One region of the Carnobacterium inhibens subsp. inhibens DSM 13024 genome, then DNA from elsewhere that is predicted to be linked to it. Evidence: predicted binding sites of a transcription regulator. Region 1 holds the regulator's gene; each other region holds the start of a gene.
The links. Region 1 encodes LexA, which represses DNA repair genes until DNA is damaged. Its sites were predicted from a motif close to CNAACANNTGTTNG; they were not measured.

Region 2: the regulator LexA is predicted to act here: its motif matches at 1,868-1,881, upstream of uvrB (excinuclease ABC subunit UvrB).
Region 3: the regulator LexA is predicted to act here: its motif matches at 2,132-2,145, upstream of BR65_RS03685 (Y-family DNA polymerase).

What each region holds. Positions count from the first base shown of each region.
Region 1 covers NZ_JQIV01000006.1:296,828-300,045, reverse strand. Annotated here, with positions in the region: gene tkt (transketolase) at 1-885, opposite strand, end outside; gene BR65_RS02630 (DUF896 family protein) at 1,020-1,259, opposite strand; gene lexA (transcriptional repressor LexA) at 1,423-2,046, shown strand; gene BR65_RS02620 (ribonuclease HII) at 2,093-2,854, opposite strand; gene ylqF (ribosome biogenesis GTPase YlqF) at 2,869-3,218, opposite strand, start outside.
Region 2 covers NZ_JQIV01000006.1:165,568-168,785, reverse strand. Annotated here, with positions in the region: gene uvrB (excinuclease ABC subunit UvrB) at 1-1,779, opposite strand, end outside; gene rpsT (30S ribosomal protein S20) at 2,007-2,261, opposite strand; gene holA (DNA polymerase III subunit delta) at 2,399-3,218, opposite strand, start outside.
Region 3 covers NZ_JQIV01000006.1:539,685-542,902, reverse strand. Annotated here, with positions in the region: gene BR65_RS03695 (YqgU-like beta propeller domain-containing protein) at 1-259, shown strand, start outside; gene BR65_RS03690 (rhodanese-like domain-containing protein) at 367-762, shown strand; gene BR65_RS03685 (Y-family DNA polymerase) at 817-2,091, opposite strand; gene BR65_RS03680 (excisionase family DNA-binding protein) at 2,229-2,459, opposite strand; gene BR65_RS03675 (glycerophosphodiester phosphodiesterase) at 2,607-3,218, shown strand, end outside.

The sequences.
Region 1 (3,218 bases):
AGCTACTTCAGTAGGGACAAAGAAGTCTTCGCCTTCCCATCCGTAAGCTTTTTTAGCTGCTTCGATTCCTTCTGCCCCAAGTGGTGCACCATGGACTTTATGTGTTCCTGCATTAGGAGCACCAAATCCGATAACAGTTTTCACTTCAATTAGAGAAGGTTTTTTTGTTTCAGATTTTGCAGTTTCAATTGCTGCATTAATTTCATTTAAGTCATTTCCATCTTTTACAAGAATATGTTGCCATCCGTAAGCTTCAAAACGTTTGCCAACATTTTCAGTAAATGCTTTAGATGTAGGACCATCTAATGAAATATCATTTGAATCATAAAGAACAACTAATTTTCCAAGTTCCAAGTGAGCAGCTAAACTTGCAGCTTCAGCTGAAACACCTTCCATTAAGTCGCCATCCCCACATAGAGCATACGTATGATGATCAATAATTGTATGTTTTTCTTTATTGTAAACAGCCGCTAAATGAGCTTCTGCCATAGCCATACCTACACCGTTTGCAATCCCTTGTCCTAAAGGACCAGTAGTTGCTTCTACTCCATCAGTATGGTTAACTTCTGGATGTCCTGGTGTTTTACTATCCCATTGACGGAATTGTTTTAAATCGTCGATTTTAACGTCATATCCAGCTAAATGCAACAAGCTGTATAATAACATTGAACCGTGTCCAGCTGATAAGACAAAACGGTCACGGTCAAACCATTTTGAGTTTTTTGGATTTACTTTTAATTGTTTAGTCCACAATGCGTAAGCCATTGGAGCAGCCCCCATAGGTAAACCTGGGTGTCCAGAGTTGGCTTTTTGTATACCATCCATACTTAGTGTTCTAATTGTATTTACTGCTAACTGGTCTGTGTTATCAAACAAAAAAATCATCCTTTCAATTTTAACTCTCTAATAGGTACTCTATTAGTTTACTATTATTTCACTTCAAGTGCAACGCTTTCACGATCGTAATGTTACTAAATGGGAGAATCTTACATTTATCACATCCATGCACAATCGAGCTGTTATCTGCCATGAAGACCTTTGTCTTTTTGAATATCTTTCAATTTATCAGGTGTAACATCGTTGCCTTTTTCATCTACTACCTTTACACCTTCAATTGTGTTTCTCATGCCGCCTCTAAATGCTTGGATATAGGCATCTCTTAATTTTTTTTGTTCCACTTGTTCTTGAAGTGTCAATCCCTTGCTTTTTGATTTTTTTGCTAAAACATTAATTCTGTCTATTTGTTCTTTAGGTAACATCTAATCACTCCACCATTATTTTTATTTCTTGTTCAACTATAACAAACTTTTTTGAAAAAAACACCTTTTAATGCTGTTCATCTACGAACGTTTGTTTGATTTGTTGTGTCGTATATGGTAATCTTAATGTGATAAAAATATAAGAAATGAGGTGTTTATATATATGAGTAAAAATCCTGAATCTAGGCAAGTTGAAGTTCTTCAATATATATATGATCAAGTTAAATTAAAAGGTTATCCACCAACAGTGCGAGAAATCGGAACGGCTGTTTCTTTATCATCTACATCAACAGTCCATGGCCATCTTTCTCGTTTAGAAAAAAATGGTTTTATCCAACGTGATCCAAGTAAACCAAGAGCAATCGAAATGACAACACTAGGATTATCAAAATTGGGAATTGCTTTAGATAAAATTCCACTATTAGGAACCGTTACGGCTGGTGAGCCTATCTTAGCAGTAGAAGAAGCTACAGATTATTTTCCGCTTCCTCCTAATTTAAAATTCGAAAATGATTCTCTCTTTATGTTAACGATACGTGGAGAAAGCATGATCAATGCAGGTATTTTTGACGGTGACGATGTGATTATTCGCAAACAAGGAACAGCGAATAATGGTGATATCGTTATTGCCATGACGGTAGATGATGAAGCTACTTGCAAAAGGTTCTACAAAGAAGAAGACCATTATCGATTACAACCTGAAAATGATACTATGAGCCCTATTCTATTAAATGAAGTAACTATTTTGGGTAAAGTTGTCGGTTTATACCGCAGTCATATTCAATAAAAGTAAAAAAATAACTTGGAACAGCTCCAAGTTATTTTTTTACTTTTTAATTTAATAAATTCTTTACAGGAGCAAATGTTTTGCGGTGAATTGGGCAGACCCCATATTTTTCTAAACCTTCTAAATGAACTTTCGTTCCATAACCTGCATTTTTAGAAAAACCATAACCTGGATACAAATCATCATAATCACTCATCATTCTATCTCTCGTTACTTTAGCAATAATACTGGCTGCCGCGATAGATAAACTTTTCGCATCTCCTTTGATAAAACTTTCTTGAGGGATACTAACCGGTAAATGCATCGCATCAATGACTAATTGTTCTGGTTGTTGAGATAATTGTTGAATGGCTTCGATCATTGCTAATTTTGTCGCTTGATAAATATTAACTTCATCAATAACTTGATGATCTTTTACACCGATACCAATTGCTATTGCAGATTCTTGGATCTGATCAAATAAAAAATCTCTTTTCTCACTAGATAACTGTTTAGAATCATTGATTCCCAAGACATTAAAATCTTCTGGTAAAATAACAGCAGCAGCAACGACCGGTCCAGCTAAAGGCCCTCTTCCAACTTCATCAATCCCAGCAATATACTGAGTTCCTTTTTCCCAAAAGAATCGCTCGATTTGGAGCATTTCTTGCTGCTTATCAAGAATCATTTGTTGCTTCTTCAAACGGTTTTCCCAAGATTTATATGCCGTTAAAGCCCCTTTACGAGAATCATTTTTTATCAAAACTAAACGTTCATCCCCAGGATCAATTATGGTAGCTAACAATTCTTTAATAGCGGTAATTGTCATTGGCTTTTCCACTTTTAATTCTCCTGTCCTTCTGGTAAAGAAACAGGAGCTATATCTAGTGTGTATTTCCCCATTTTACCACTTCTTATATCATGAATGATCAATTCAGATGCACGAGTATAATCATCTCTAAACCCTTTACGCTCGCCGATCAACATAAGTAATTCAGGCGTTTCAAGATTCAATTCTTCTTCCGTTAATTGATACCGTTTAGCAATTGCTTTAGGGTTGCGAGTCTTCATTACTTCTAATCCATACATCGCAATATCATCTAACTGTAAAATAGTATCCTTAATTGCACCTGTCAAAGCTAATTTTTTACCAACATCAGGATCTTCAAATTTTGGCCAAAGTATGCCCGGAG
Region 2 (3,218 bases), 130 kb from region 1:
AATGTCTTTAATAATCGTTTTAGGCGTAATACCATGTTCTTCATTGTACTCTTGTTGCGTTGCACGACGCCTTTCTGTTTCTGTTATGGCGGCATTCATAGAATCCGTTATTCGATCAGCGTACATGATCACTTTCCCATTTTCATTACGTGCAGCGCGACCAATAGTCTGTACAAGTGAACGTTCACTTCTTAAGAAACCTTCTTTGTCAGCATCTAAGATAATAACTAAAGATACTTCTGGTACATCAATACCTTCACGTAGCAAGTTGATCCCGATCAGTACATCGTACACACCTAAACGCAAGTCTCGAAGAATTTCTGTTCGTTCAAGTGTTTTGATCTCACTATGCAAATAGGCAACTTTAATGCCTACTTCTTTCAAGTAATCTGTTAAATCTTCTGACATTTTTTTAGTCAATGTAGTAATAAATACACGCTCATTTTTTTCAGTGCGTTCATTTATTTCACCAATTAAATCATCAATTTGTCCTTTGATTGGACGTACTTCTATAATAGGATCTAGTAATCCTGTAGGACGGATAATTTGTTCAATAACCTCTGGAGCTCGCTCCAATTCATATGGTCCAGGTGTAGCTGAAATATACATAATTTGATTCACATGTTTCTCAAATTCTTCCAAGCGTAGCGGGCGATTGTCTAAAGCACTTGGTAATCTGAAACCATATTCAATCAATTGTTCTTTTCTAGCTCTGTCACCGTTATACATTCCTCTAATTTGAGACATTGTAATATGCGACTCATCAATTACGATCAAAAAATCATCTGGAAAGAAGTCAATCAATGTATAAGGTGCTTCTCCAGGTTTACGCCCATCCATATGCCGAGAATAGTTTTCAATTCCAGAGCAATAACCCATTTCCAATAACATTTCTAAATCGTAGTTCGTGCGTTGTTCTAAACGTTGAGCTTCAATCAATTTGTTTTCAGCACGTAAAACTTTTAGGCGTTGTTCTAACTCTTCTTGAATATTTTGAACAGCAGACCTTGTTTGTTCATCATTTGCAACAAAGTGAGTTGCTGGAAAAATCGGAACATGTTGAACATCTGCTTTAACTTCACCTGTTAAAACATCTACTTCTCTGATACGATCGATTTCATCTCCAAAGAACTCTACACGGATAGCTTCACTGTCACGCGATGCTAAAAATATTTCAACTACATCTCCTCTAACACGAAAACGTCCACGTTGAAAATCGATATCATTTCGTTCGAATTGCATATCGACTAAACGACGCAACATTTCGTCACGGTTTATTTCAGCCCCTACACGTAGAGAGAGGACATGATCTCGATAATCTTCGGGGTTAACCAGCCCATAAATACACGAAACGGAAGCTACTACAATCACATCTCGTCGTTCTAATAAAGAACTAGTTGCAGAGTGGCGTAGTTTATCGATTTCATCATTAACGCTCGACTCTTTTTCAATAAATGTGTCACTTGAAGGAACGTAAGCTTCTGGTTGGTAATAATCATAATAACTAACAAAATATTCAACTGCATTATTAGGAAAGAATTCCTTAAACTCCCCATACAGCTGACCAGCTAAAGTTTTGTTGTGTGCAATGACCAAAGTAGGTTTATTTACTTCTTTGATAACATTTGATACCGTGAATGTTTTCCCGGTTCCTGTGGCACCTAGTAAAGTTTGTTCTTTTTTGCCTGTTTCTATACCTTCAATTAATTTTTTTATCGCAGCAGGCTGATCACCGCCTGGTTGGTACTTAGAAACCAATTCAAATTGATCCTTTGGCATTCACTTACCTCCTCACACTTCTAAAAACAAGATTAAATACTATTTAATAGACATACTGCATACTAATCCTATTTTATTATTCTAGCACGGAACGTGTGTTCTTACAACTAATTCGATATGTTTCCGATAGGATTTGACGATTTCTATTTGTTGAAAACAAAAAAAAGCTATAAGTCCTGATTACTCGAGACTTACAGCTTTTTTAAAAATTTTATAACAATGACCTCTTATTTAGCTAATTTAGCAGTTAAACGAGATTTATCACGGTTAGCTTTATTTTTATGAATCAATCCTTTAGATGCAGCCATGTCAATTGATTTGATTGCTTCTTTAAGTAATGGTTCAGCGTTTTCGTTACCTGCTTCAACAGCTTGAACGTATTTTTTAATAGCAGTACGCATTGAACTTTTTTGAACGTTGTTTTGTGCAGCTGATTTCTCAGAAGTACGAACACGTTTGATTGCAGCTTCGATGTTTGGCATTTGATTCACCCCACTTTCAATTATTTACAACATAAAATAGTCTATTCTAGTTGTTTCAACAAATTCAATTATACATAAAGACAAGCTTCAATGCAATAAAAATGTGTAAAGTTTTTTTACTTGATAGCTAGATTCATTTAAATCCTTGTACCTGTCTTCTTTAGAGAGTTCTTTTGTGCATATTGGAGAACAAATAATTCAAATTGCATCTCTTTATCGCCTTGTCCTGTTTTTAAGCGGTATTCTGCATCAATCAATCCTTTATAAGCTTCTATAAGTGCAGCTTCCTTAATTTTTCTCATCTGTTGGATGGCTAGCTTAACACGGTAAGGATGAGTTTTTATTTGTTTCGCAATATCTCCTTGCTGATAGCCCTTTTTTTCTAAAATTTTGACTTGGATAAGCAAGCGGAATTGAGAAGTCATAATCGCATTTATTTTAATTGGATCCTCTTTTTGCAACAAAAGATCTTGATATAAATTAAGAGCTTGTCCGACATCTTTTTTCAAAACATATTCATTTAAGGCAAAAATATTTTGTTCTAACGATTTAGCTACGAGTTCTTGAACGGCTTCTTTTGTAATATACTTAGTATCTTGAGCATAAAGAAAAAGTTTAGGCAGCTCTCCCATTGCTACAGATAGTCTAGCGTCTGTTAATTGAATAAATAATTCAAATGCTTCTGGAGAATAGCGATACCCTTCATTCTCTATTGTATCTTTTACGTACTTTCGCATCTCTTTTTCCACTAACGCATTTACTTCAATAACTGTTGCTGTCTTTTTTAGTAATTTCGTTATCTTTTTGCGTTCATCTAATTTTTCATAGGGAGCAAAAAACACAAGTGTCGTTGATTCAGATGGATGACTTAAATAACTCTCCAACCATTTCAAGTCATGTTCCAACTTTGATTTTATTTTTTCACCTGTTAAAAAAATGGGTCTATCGACAAAAACG
Region 3 (3,218 bases), 240 kb from region 1:
AAGTCAGGCTGCAAGAAACACACCTGTCTATGGAGTATTTGCAAAAGAAGCGGCACAATTGGAACTTGAAACTGGGGAATTTGAGTTTGGAGAGTTGGATTTTGAGAATAAGACCATTAAGCCGATTATTGATCTCCCAGACAATGCGCCAATCTCAATGGCTCATAATGGGAAATATAGTTTATATGGTTGGCGATTTGAAAGTATTATAGATATTGAACAACAAAAAATCTATTCCTTAATTAGTATGCCTAATTAGAGTCAGTAACGAGAGTTGAAAAGGTCTTATATAAAAAAAGCTAGTAAAACAAACGATTCTTGTGTACAATTATCCCTGTAGAACAAGTTGAAAGGGGTACACAAGAAGTGAATATAGGTCAAATTATTAATGCAGTTTTATGGATTATTATTATAGTATGGGCAGGTTACGAAATTTACAGTTATTTCAAACGTAAAAACGCATCTGTGGAACTAACAGAAGAAGAGTTTAAAAAAGAAATGCGTAAAGTTCAATTAATTGATGTCCGCGAAAAGAAGGACTTTGATGCAGGGCACATTTTAGGAGCTAGAAACATTCCTTTTTCAACTTTTAAAACACGCAGCGTTGAAATAAGAAAAGATCAACCTATTTATCTTTATGATCATAATAAAGCGCTAAGTTTACGTGCTGCGCTTCGTTTACGTAAAGAGGGCCATACAGATATTTATCACCTTAAAGGTGGATACCGTGATTGGACTGGAAAAACTAAAACAGCTCATTAATGAGTAAAAAAGAGTTGAGACATTTTGTCTCAACTCTTTTTCTTATAATATGACTTAACCCTGGTGTCCGCTGACTAAGCCACTGCGTTTAATAGCTGTTCCTCCTGAGGTTAAACTACTAGCATGTACAAGGGAAGTGTAACCATACTTAAACCGAATGCGATCAATCACTTTTTCTAGTTCTTCACGGCTAATGGTCTGTTCAGCTGATTCGAATAAATCCAATTGTAAATCTGATTGGTAGTGTATTTTTCCGCAACTAATGGCTAATTGACGAACAGGTTCATTATTGTAGTGTTTTCTAAAAAGAAATAAACACGTCTCAATGATTTTTTGACTGGAAGAAGTAGGGAAAATTTTTAGTTGCTGATTGAACCCTTTATCCAGAATTTCTCCAGAAAAACGAATCGTTAAATGGATCATACCCGTTTGAGCATGATGGTTTCTCAGGCGAGCAGCTACTTGATCAGCCATTTCTCGAATAACTACTTCAATTTCGTATGCATCTATGTAATCACGATCTAATATTTGACTCTTGCCAAATGAACGAGATAGAGGAGTGTATTTCTGAGAGATAATACTTTGATCAATACCATGAGCATGATAAAAAAGTTGTTCTCCAATAGTTCCATGTATTTTTTTTAAGGAATGAACAGAGTATTGTGAAAGGTCATAAACAGAATCAATCCCCAAACGGTAAAGATTTGAATCCGTGCGCGATCCAATACCCCACATTTCTGTAATAGGTTGAATTTTCCAAAGGGTTTCGGGAACATCTTTATAATGCCATTCTGCAATGCCGTTTTTTTCTTTTTTTGCAGCATTATCTAAGGCTAATTTTGCCATGAGCGGATTATCTCCGATGCCAATCGTCACAAACAAACGAAGTCGTTGCCAGATCGTCATTTGGATCTTTAAAGCAATCTCTTTTGTAGAACCATATAAGGCATGCGAAGCGGTGACATCTAAAAAAGACTCATCAATACTATAAAGATGCAAATCTGTTTCTGCTACGAATTCCAAAAAGATAGCGTTAATCATAGCATTGACTTTTAAATACAAAGTCATGTGAGGTTCAACGATCTGAATAAAGGAATGTTTAGGAATCTCATATCGTCTTGATCCTGTTTTAATACCATATTCTTTCTTTACTCTAGGAGCAGCAGCTAAAACTAGTCCGCCATCTTGATCAGCTTTACTCATCACAACAACATATGAAGCTAAAGGGTGGAGGCCAAGTCTAACGGACTCGACAGAAGCAAAAAAAGAGGTCACATCAATGCATAAGATATCTCTTCTAGGTTCCTTTGAGTAATTCATTTTGATCATACCAAACGGCATCCTTTCGTATAAGCTTACCCTTATTATACGAACATACGTTCCTTTAGTAAAGAAAATAATAAGAAAAAAATAAAACAAGCTCAAGAAATAGCCATTTGGTCTACTTCTCTTAAGCTTGTTTTATGTTAATCTTCATCCTTTATATCAATATCCTCTGGAATGGGTTCATCTAAATACTCTTGTAATTCTTTTTTGTATTTTTCAATTTCGCGCAAATACAAATTGAATTGTTCTTTATAAATCAAGATAGTTTCGCCATCAGATAAAGTACGAATCTGTTTTTCACGAATAAGACGTACAATATCAGTCGTTGAAAGTTCTAAATAGTCTGCGGTTTCTTCGATGGTTAAATACATTTACCTGCCTCCTTACTACAGTTTCTATTGTACGTTACTTTTTGAGAAAAGACGACAGTTTCATGTGAGAAGAAAGCTGACTATAGGGCTTATTATAGAAATATGCTATAATTATTAGGAATGTAAGCGATGGAGGGATTGTAAGTTATGGACCGTACAAAGATTATTGCTCACCGAGGAAGTAAAGGCACACATCCAGAGAACACATTAGAAGCATTTCGAGAAGCTGTTCGAGTGGGAAGCGATGGCATTGAGCTAGATATTCATTTAAGTTTAGACAATGAACTAATTGTTATCCATGATGAATCAGTAGAACGGACAACGAATGGAAAAGGAAACGTTCAAAATTTAACATTAACCGAACTAAAACAACTAGATGCCGGAAGTTGGTATTCTCCTGAATTCAGTCATTGCTGTATTCCAACACTTCAAGAAGTTTTTAATTTACTTGAAGAAGTAGACTATCAAGGCCTTGTAAATATCGAATTAAAAACAGATAATTATTCTTACCCAGGAATCGTAGAAAAAGTATGGGCTTTTGTAACTGAAAAGGATTGGTCATTTAGTGTAGAATATTCCAGTTTTAACTATGAAACATTAGTTCAACTCAAAGAAGTAGATCCTACTTGTAAAATAGCGTTACTATTTGAAAATAATGGTGAAAATGTTACTTCTCTAAGTCCAACTATTCCTGTTAGAATGTGGCATCCGAAACTAAGCTGGTTTAAAGGTATTCGTAACTCCGAAATTCCAGTACGC